Regions from separate parts of the Vibrio sp. 2130-1 genome, predicted to be linked through region 1. Evidence: predicted binding sites of a transcription regulator. Region 1 holds the regulator's gene; each other region holds the start of a gene.
The links. The regulator MetJ, encoded in region 1, represses methionine synthesis genes. The targets are predictions, from matches to a motif close to TTAGACNTNTANANGTCTAA.

Region 1 (3,282 bases):
GAGAGAGTACTGAACTCATCATGTAATAAAGCTAACAGCTCTTCTTTTGCTTCACTCTCCAACAAGCTTTCTATTAGCTCAGTTTGGAACTGTCTCAAGCTTTGAAGCGCTTCATGCGCAATTCGGCCATCTTTACTTAACCCTTCCAAAAACTCAATCAAGCGGTTAGTGGTTTTTCCTGCAGCAGATACGACCACAAGATCATTTTCTGTCGAATACTCCTTGAGAATACCCACAACGCGTAAGTAGCATTCTGGGTTTGCTAAGCTACTGCCACCAAACTTATGCAGCTGACGTTGTACAGTCATTGTTATCGTCTCCTATTACTGGGTAGCTTTAGCGAACGCTTGTTCTAAATCTGTGATGAGGTCTTGTGCATCTTCCAAACCGACAGACAAACGCAATAGTTGATGAGAGACCCCAGCCTCCGCCAGCGCCTCCTCACCCATTGCACGGTGCGTCATGGATGCTGGGTGGCAAATCAAACTTTCTACACCACCTAATGACTCTGCTAATGAAAACAGTTGGAGCTCTTTCACAAACACCTTTAACTGCTCAAACGAACCAGCAAACTCAAAACTCAACATAGAGCCAAAGCCCGTTTGCTGCTTTTTAGCAATGTCGTGACCTGGATGTTCCGGCAGGCTTGGATGATAGATAGTTTTAACTAACGCTTGTTTCTGTAGGTAAGCTAGTACCTGCTGTGAGCTCTCTTCATGTACTCTCATACGAGCAGCAAGCGTACGAATACCTCGCAGTGTCATGTAACTATCGAAAGGTGTGCCCGTTGCACCAATACAATTACCCCACCATGCAAGCTCTTCTGCATGCGCTTCTGTGTTGGTGATGATTACTCCACCAATTACGTCCGAATGACCGTTGATGTACTTTGTTGTGGAGTGGATAACAAAATCCGCACCTAGCTCTAAAGGTTTTTGGTACACGGGTGTCAAAAAGGTATTGTCCACCGCAACTAACGCGCCGATTTGTTTCGCTTTTTCACAAGTAGCTGCAATATCCACTACGCGAACCAGAGGGTTTGACGGAGTTTCTAGCAAAATGAGTTTTGGTTTTTGTGCCAATGCAGCATCTAAAGCCTGTTCGTCTGATTGATCGACAAACTGAACCTTAAAATCGCCTTTGTTAGCTCGGGTATTAAAAAGACGATAGGTACCACCATAACAATCGTGAGGAGCAATAATGAGATCATCTGGGCCGAGAAAAGCGGAAACCCATAAATTTAATGCCGACGTACCGCAGTTAGTAACAACCGCTCCTTTTCCAGACTCAAGTTCAGATAGCGCACTTTCCAACAGTCCGCGGTTTGGATTACCAGATCGTGTGTAATCATACTTGGGCACTTCACCAAAAGCAGGAAAACCATAGTTAGTGGAAAGATAAATAGGTGGAACGACAGCATGATATTGGCTGTCTGATTCAATACCAGTGCGTACTGCAATGGTCGCAGGTTTGCGAGTGCTCATGGGTGTATCCTTTCACGGGTAATGACTTCTAAATAGGAATGCGCTATATCTAATGAGTAACATAAAGTGATCAACACGCTTCCTTTGCTGTTATGTTCACTTTACTCGTCAAAAAATGAGACGTCAACACTTCTAGACGTCTATATGTCTTTGCTTATGGCGGTAAATGCAGCTAAAATCAGCACCTAAATTATTTTTAACCGATTACATAAATGAAGGTGTGCAATGGCTGACTGGAATGGCGAATACATTAGCCCATATGCAGAGCACGGCAAAAAAAGCGAACAAGTAAAAAAAATTACCGTCTCTATCCCGCTAAAAGTTTTAAAGGTGCTAACTGATGAGCGTACTCGCCGTCAGATCAATAACTTACGCCATGCAACCAATAGCGAATTGCTATGCGAGGCATTTTTGCACGCGTACACAGGTCAGCCACTTCCGACAGATGAAGACCTTCGTAAAGACCGTCCTGATGATATTCCAACAGAAGTAAAAGCGCTGATGACGGAAATGGGCATCGAATTTGAGTCATTCGACGAAGAATAAAAAAGCCTGATAAAAGGTTTCAGGTAATAACTCTTGCCTCGAGCCAAATGGATGACATAAAAAATGGGACGCAATAGCGTCCCATTTTTTGTGTATCACATCTGAAAGATATATTACTCTGCCATGTAGTTTTCAGGCATCTCGATACGAGCTACACCTGAATTAACCGCCGCCTGAGCAACCGCTTTTGCAACACGTGGTAGCAAACGTGAATCCATTGGTTTTGGAATAATATAGTCCGCACCAAACTCTAGCTTATCAACACCGGCAGCCTTCAATACGGCTTCAGGTACAGGCTCTTTTGCTAGCTCGCGAATCGCCTCAACGGCTGCAAGTTTCATTTCATCATTGATTTCACTTGCACGCACATCAAGAGCACCACGGAAAATGAATGGGAAACACAATACGTTGTTAACTTGGTTAGGATAATCACTACGGCCAGTACCCATGATCAAGTCATCACGAACTGCGTGAGCAAGTTCCGGCTTGATTTCAGGATCCGGGTTAGAACATGCGAATACGATTGGCTTATCAGCCATCAACTTCAACGCTTCCGCTGGCAACAGGTTTGGACCAGATACACCTAGGAACAGATCTGCACCTTCAATTACGTCTTCTAGTGTGCGCTTATCTGTATTGTTCGCAAATAACTGCTTATATTCATTAAGGTCATCACGACGAGTGTGAATCACACCTTTGCGATCTAGCATGTAGATTTTTTCGCGCATTGCACCGCATTTGATCAGAAGCTCCATACACGCTACAGCGGCAGCGCCAGCGCCAAGACAAACAATTGTTGAATCTTCAAGTTTCTTACCTTGAAGTTCGATTGCATTCAGCATACCCGCTGCCGTTACAATAGCAGTACCATGTTGATCATCGTGGAATACTGGTACATCACAACGCTCAATCAGACGCTTTTCAATCTCAAAACAGTCTGGTGCTTTAATATCTTCAAGGTTGATACCGCCAAAAGTGTCTGCAATGCTCGCAACAGTATCCACAAATTCATCGATCGTGCGGTGCTTAACTTCAATATCAATAGAGTCAAGACCTGCGAAACGCTTAAACAGTAACGCTTTACCTTCCATCACTGGCTTAGATGCAAGTGGACCTAGGTTACCTAGACCTAGAATAGCGGTACCGTTAGAAATAACAGCAACCATGTTCCCTTTTGCAGTGTACTTGTACACGTTATCCGGGTTTTGTGCGATTTCACGCACTGGCTCTGCAACACCAGGGCTGTAAGCAA
Region 2 (3,282 bases), on a different contig from region 1:
ACAGTCAAAAGACCTTTAAGGCTAAATTTCATCTTTATCTCCTTATAATTTGTATTTTTGATACTTATCTGTGGTCTACACGGCGCACCACTGCGTCACCGATAGACTGAATAATCTGTACTAGAACAATCAACATCACGACAGTCACGGCCATGATAGTTACATCGTAGCGGTGGAAACCGTAACGAATGGCTACGTCACCTAGGCCGCCGCCGCCTACCGTACCCGCCATAGCTGAGTAGCTAACGAGAGTGACCAAGGTAATCGTTACTGAGTTAACAATAGTCGGCATTGCTTCAGGTAGTAGAACTTTTGTGATGATCTGTGTTGGTGTCGCCCCCATTGACTGCGCTGCTTCCACCAAGCCTGTCGGTACTTCTAATAAAGCACCTTCAATAAGACGAGCGACAAAAGGAATGGCGCCAATAGTCAGTGGGACGATTGCTGCGGTTGTACCGATAAAGGTTCCAACTAGCATTTTTGTCACTGGAATAATCGCAACCATCAGTACGAGGAATGGCACAGAACGACCAATGTTAACGATAGCGCCTAAGCCGCTATTTAGTTTGGTGTTTTCAAGTAGGCCGCCTTTCTTAGTAATATGGAGGATTACGCCTAATGGAATACCCACAGCAAAGCCGACTAATCCGGCAACCGCAACCATGTAAAGCGTTTCCCACGTTGCACCTAAAAGTAGTTTGCTGTTTAAGCTCAGCCATTCAGAAATCGTATTAAAGGACATAACCAAGTACCTCTACTTTTACGTTGTGCTTACGCAGGTATTCAAGAGCTGCGTTGTCATCTTCTTCGTTACCAAATAGCTCTGCGACCATCATGCCGAATTTCACGCCACCAGCGTAATCAAGGTCGGAACTCAAAATACTCACATCAATATTGTATTTACGAGAAATTTGCGACATTAACGGTGCATCGACGGTTGCGCCAGTAAACTCTAAGCGAACCAGCGGGTAGCTGCCATCAACACGCTCTGCTTGCAGACGAGCTTGGTAATCTTCAGGAATGGAAAGATCCAGCGTTGAGCGAATGAATTGGTGCGCTAGCTCTGTCTTAGGGTGCGCAAAAATATCGCCAACGGTGCCTTTTTCCACCAGCTCACCACCACCGATGATTGCTACTTCGTGACAGATACTTTTTACGACTTCCATTTCGTGAGTGATAAGTAAAATCGTGATGTTGAGTTTGCGGTTGATCTCTTTCAATAACTCAAGGATAGATTGAGTTGTTGCCGGGTCTAGCGCACTAGTGGCCTCATCACAAAGCAGCACGCTAGGATCGGATGCTAATGCACGAGCAATTGCCACACGCTGTTTTTGTCCGCCACTTAAGTTAGATGGGTAGCTCTCGTGTTTGTCGGCTAAGCCTACAAGCTTTAGCAACTCAGTTACTTTTGTTGTGATTTGCGATTTGTCTTTACCTGCCAGTTCTAGGGGTAATGCCACATTATCAAACACAGTACGAGACGAAAGCAGGTTAAAGTGCTGGAAGATCATGCCAATGTTACGGCGTGTTTCGACTAGTTGTTTTTTACTGAGTTTGGTTAGATCTACACCATCAACGATGATGGAACCAGAAGTCGGTGCTTCTAGCATGTTGACACAGCGGATCAGCGTACTTTTACCAGCACCTGATGAACCGATAACACCAAAGATGGTGCCTTTGTCGATGTGTAGGTTAATGTCTTTCAGGGCAAGGATTTCCTTACTGCCTTGGTAGAACACTTTATTGACGTTTTTTATTTCTATCATGTTTCAACCTGCCCAAAGATACGGGGAACTTCGCTGTCAAAAACGGCCTTTGACAGAACTTAATGTTGAGCTTTATCTCAATTTTCAGTTGATGCTATGGGTTAAGCAGAATGAAGTCAATAGATATTTTTACGTCTAGACGTCTAAATGTATGGATGTTCTGTTTTGAAACGAAGATGTATAGATAACAAGCAGGAGGTAGACGGCGGGGCACCCTCAGATTTACCGATTCTTGCCCAACAAATCAACCGTTTTGTCGAGGCCTAGAATGAATTAGATAGTGTTGAAGTTTATAAGGTATGTAATAATCTGATTAAACCGAGTTAATAGAGAAATACGTTTTGGCAAAACCTGCTGTTTTTATCGATCGTGATGGCGTGATAAACGTTGACCACGGCTACGTTCATGACGAACATGATTTTGAGTACATTGATGGTGTATTTGAAGCGACGAAAGCGCTAAAAGATAAAGGCTACCTTCTAGTGTTAGTGACGAATCAATCGGGCATCGCACGCGGTAAATTCAGTGAAGACCGTTTCTTGTCTCTGACTCAATGGATGGATTGGAACTTTGCTGATAATGGTGTTGAGTTCGATGGTATCTATTACTGTCCACATCATCCAGAACATGGCATTGGCGAGTACAAGCAAGATTGTGCGTGCCGTAAGCCAAAACCAGGCATGTTCATTTCTGCGCGTGACTTCTTGAAGATCGACATGGAGAAATCTGTGATGATCGGCGATAAAGCTGAAGACATGATGGCAGCAGAAGCGGCAGGCGTTGGCACTAAGATTTTGGTTCGCACTGGTAAGCCAGTAACGGAACAGGGCGAAGCCATTGCAACGGTAGTATTAGATAGCATTGCAGATGTGCCTGCGTACTTAAACAAGTAATCTTCATTACTGACTGAGATAAGGGAAGCCACTGCTTCCCTTTTGTTTGATTCCTTCTTTTAGTCTGAACACTTATGAGCAAAAAACTCACCATTCTTGATATCGCAAAATTGGCAGGCGTGGGCAAATCGACAGTAAGCCGTGTGCTTACTAACGATCCAAAAGTGAAACCCCAAACGCGAGAGAAGGTTGAGCAAATTATTCGTGAATCTGGTTATGTGCCGTCCAAATCTGCGCAATCAATGCGTGGCGGCAGCCAAAAAGTTATTGGGGTTATCATCTCCCGTTTAGATTCACCATCAGAAAATCGCGCCGTTGGTACCATGCTCAATGCTTTGTATTCCGCTGGTTATGATGCGGTGATCATGGAAAGCCAATTCGATCGCGATAAAACCAATGAGCATTTGGATGTGCTTAAACGTCGCAACGTCGATGGGGTGATCGTGTTTGGTTTTACTGGATGTGATGAGCGAGCATTGGCGGAGTGGGGGAATCGTATCGTCGTGATCGCGATGGACACGCAAATGGTTTCTTCGATCAACTACGATAACCAAGGTGTGATAGACATGGCTTTGTCTCACCTTGAGCAGCAATCTTTATCTCGCATTGCTTATATTGGTGTT
Region 3 (3,282 bases), on a different contig from region 1:
TTTGCCGTCTTTAGCGTACACACACATAGCATAATCACCAGGAGCGATGTCCTGTTCGTGAATGATCGTTTTAGCGTTGCTTCCCTGATATTCCATTAGATCAACTTGGTGTAGTGCTCCATTGTCACTAGCATCTAACAGAATGTGTTCTCCAGTTTGCTCGCCAGTTTCAGGGTCAAATGGTACAAGGACAACATCTTGAAACGCTAAAACGATTTTGTTGGCATCGTCGACAGGAGCATCGGAAACGCTGAGAGAAAAAGTGGCTGCTTCTGTATCGGATGAAGAGTCGTCGCTACCGCAGCCCGTCAATAAAAGACCACCTGAGATAGCAAGTAAAGGATAGGTATATTTTTTCATTATGACCTCTTGTTTACACTGCTGATAAATGTAAAAGGCTAGTCTCAAAGTCGAGAAATGATGTCATTGTATTGTGATAGAAAGGTCAATCTTCAATGGTGCTATATACAAGTCCTTTTTTATAAAACTAAGTTCTTAACTGTGATGAGGGGAGTTTGATGATAGTCAAGCTGGCTTCTTTCTTATGAGCGTAAGTTAGTATGACTTATTGCTAGAAGGAATTAGTATCATGGCATACAAGCACTTTATTAGAGAACTACTGGGTTTAGCGATTGTTGTCTCTGTCGTCTTTGGCGTATTAGGCGTGATGTTAGAGCTCTTCGCACTGACGGCACTTTGGGAGCATCAGCAAACGATAGCCGATGTTTTCTTCCATGAATCTCTCTACTTCATCGTATTTTTAATCCCACCATACTTCCTCTGGAAGTTGATTAACCGTCCTGAATTGGTTTCTGCTGACCAAGCTTATTTGGCAATGAAGTTAGAGGCTGAAAGTCGACAATGAGTCGATTTAGTGAGTAATGAAAAGAAGAGGCTATGAGAAAACATTAGCCTCTTTTCTATCTGATTCGTGGAGCAAAATATTCGCTGCTTTATTGATTAAAAAGCTGCTTCGATTGTGCCTTTGAAAGTGCGATCGAGATAATCACGAATCGCTTGAGATTGATAAATAGAAACGAACTTTTTATACGCTTCATTATTTTTGTCTGCGTCACGAGTGGCGATGACCATGACTGCTAATGGGGCGTCTTTTGCTTCAAGATAGATACTTTGTTTCTTCGGATCTAAACCAGAAGACATTACGTAGTTCATTGTAATCGCAGCCGCGTCCACATCATCTAATGTTCTTGGTAGCTGAGCGGCATCTACCTCGACAAATTCAAATGATTTTGCGTTTTTTGTGATATCAGTTAGGGCGGCTTTATGGCCAACACCCTGTTTCAGCTCAATTAAACCTGCATCGGCGAGTAGCAACAGACCACGACCACCGTTGGTAGGGTCATTTGGAAGCGCTATACGTGCATTGTTTGGAAGCTCTTGCAGTGAGCGATACTTATTGGAATAAAGCCCCATACGCATAAGAATGGACTGACCAATTGATACTAATTGGGCGTTATGGCTACTGTTGAAGTTGTCTAAAAATGGCTGGTGCTGATAGCTATTAATATCGATGCTACCATCGCTAAGAGCGGCATTAGGTGTCACGTAGTCAGAAAACTCAATGACTTCGACATTCAAACCTTGCTTCGCTGCCTCCTTCGCTACCGCCTCGACTACTTGTGCATGTGGCCCAACTGTCGCGCCCACTTTAATGACAGAGTCATCTTTTTCTCCACAAGCGCTTAAGCCGACTACTGCCGTGAGAATCAAAGCTAGTTTCTTTAAGTGACCAATACTTTTCATTGTAGCTCCATTTTTTGTTTTAGACGTCCATACGTTTGTATGTCCATCCTATCAGAAGTTGTCTGAGGGTCAATGGTTTAAATCACGAGCGGACATTTTGTTTCATTGCTACATATAGAAAGCCAGATAATAGTTAAAGAAAAGGGGAAGAGGAAAAGCTATTACGAGGTTAATGACGAGTTACCGCAACCGAAATTGTACCCAAAGATATAAGATACAAAAAAGGCGTAGCAGGTATTAACCTGCTACGCCTTTCGAAATATGGTGGCCCCTCGCAGACTTGAACTGCGGACCAATCGATTATGAGTCGACTGCTCTAACCACTGAGCTAAGGGGCCTTAATAGGACAACGATTATAGGGGAAGCGTTGCAAGGTGTCTAGATACCAACTAGGGCAATTGCGCTTAGTTTTTATCCACTTAGAACAGTAGATAATAAAAAAGGTGACCTAAAGTCACCTTTTTTGATTTCTAAAAGCTTGTATGCGCTGCGATTATTCGTCTAGGAAGCTGCGCAGAGTCTCTGAGCGGCTTGGGTGACGAAGTTTACGTAGTGCTTTTGCTTCGATCTGACGGATACGCTCACGAGTAACGTCGAACTGCTTACCAACTTCTTCTAGAGTATGGTCAGTGTTCATGTCGATACCAAAGCGCATACGAAGTACTTTCGCTTCACGTGGCGTTAGACCTGCAAGCACGTCTTTTGTTGCCACCTTAAGGCTAGTTGCAGTTGCAGAATCTAGCGGAAGTTCTAGCGTTGTATCTTCGATAAAATCACCTAGATGCGAATCTTCGTCGTCACCGATTGGTGTCTCCATTGAGATAGGCTCTTTAGCGATTTTTAGAACTTTACGAATCTTGTCTTCTGGCATTTGCATGCGCTCTGCCAGTTCTTCCGGTAGTGGCTCGCGACCCATCTCTTGCAACATTTGACGAGAAATACGGTTTAGCTTGTTGATCGTTTCGATCATGTGTACCGGGATACGAATCGTACGTGCTTGGTCCGCGATTGAACGAGTGATTGCCTGACGGATCCACCACGTTGCGTAAGTCGAGAACTTGTAACCACGACGATATTCGAACTTATCTACCGCTTTCATCAGACCGATGTTACCTTCCTGGATCAGATCCAAGAACTGTAGGCCACGGTTGGTGTATTTCTTCGCGATAGAAATTACAAGACGCAAGTTCGCTTCAACCATCTCTTTCTTCGCACGGCGAGCTTTTGCTTCACCGATAGACATACGACGGCTGATGTCTTTAATGTTCTGTACGTTTAGAGAAGTCTCTTCTTCAATCATTTTTAGCTTAGCGATTGAACGACGGATTTCTTCTTCGTTACGTTTGATCTTTTCAGCGTATGGCTTGTCTGAAGCAAGAACTTCATCCAGCCAAGCTTCACTTGATTCATTACCAGTGAACAGCGCGATGAATGATTTCTTCGGCATTTTGCCGTATTCAACCACTGACTTCATGATCAGACGCTCTTGTGTACGAACGCGATCCATAGCAGTACGCA

Region 2: metN (methionine ABC transporter ATP-binding protein MetN) is a predicted target of MetJ. The motif match lies at 1,894-1,913, and genes of this name have one in related genera.
Region 3: R7Q09_RS11910 (MetQ/NlpA family ABC transporter substrate-binding protein) is a predicted target of MetJ. The motif match lies at 1,784-1,803, and genes of this name have one in related genera.

What each region holds. Positions count from the first base shown of each region.
Region 1 is NZ_JAWOUT010000021.1:46,891-50,172, forward strand. It holds gene R7Q09_RS21890 (bifunctional aspartate kinase/homoserine dehydrogenase II) at 1-308, opposite strand, end outside; gene R7Q09_RS21895 (O-succinylhomoserine (thiol)-lyase) at 324-1,484, opposite strand; gene metJ (met regulon transcriptional regulator MetJ) at 1,710-2,030, shown strand; gene R7Q09_RS21905 (malic enzyme-like NAD(P)-binding protein) at 2,144-3,282, opposite strand, start outside.
Region 2 is NZ_JAWOUT010000010.1:160,299-163,580, forward strand. It holds gene R7Q09_RS16330 (MetQ/NlpA family lipoprotein) at 1-32, opposite strand, end outside; gene R7Q09_RS16335 (methionine ABC transporter permease) at 65-742, opposite strand; gene metN (methionine ABC transporter ATP-binding protein MetN) at 732-1,766, opposite strand; gene gmhB (D-glycero-beta-D-manno-heptose 1,7-bisphosphate 7-phosphatase) at 2,108-2,659, shown strand; gene treR (trehalose operon repressor TreR) at 2,734-3,282, shown strand, end outside.
Region 3 is NZ_JAWOUT010000006.1:341,198-344,479, forward strand. It holds gene R7Q09_RS11900 (DUF4382 domain-containing protein) at 1-360, opposite strand, end outside; gene R7Q09_RS11905 (hypothetical protein) at 590-865, shown strand; gene R7Q09_RS11910 (MetQ/NlpA family ABC transporter substrate-binding protein) at 961-1,764, opposite strand; tRNA gene R7Q09_RS11915 (tRNA-Ile) at 2,027-2,102, opposite strand; gene rpoD (RNA polymerase sigma factor RpoD) at 2,258-3,282, opposite strand, start outside.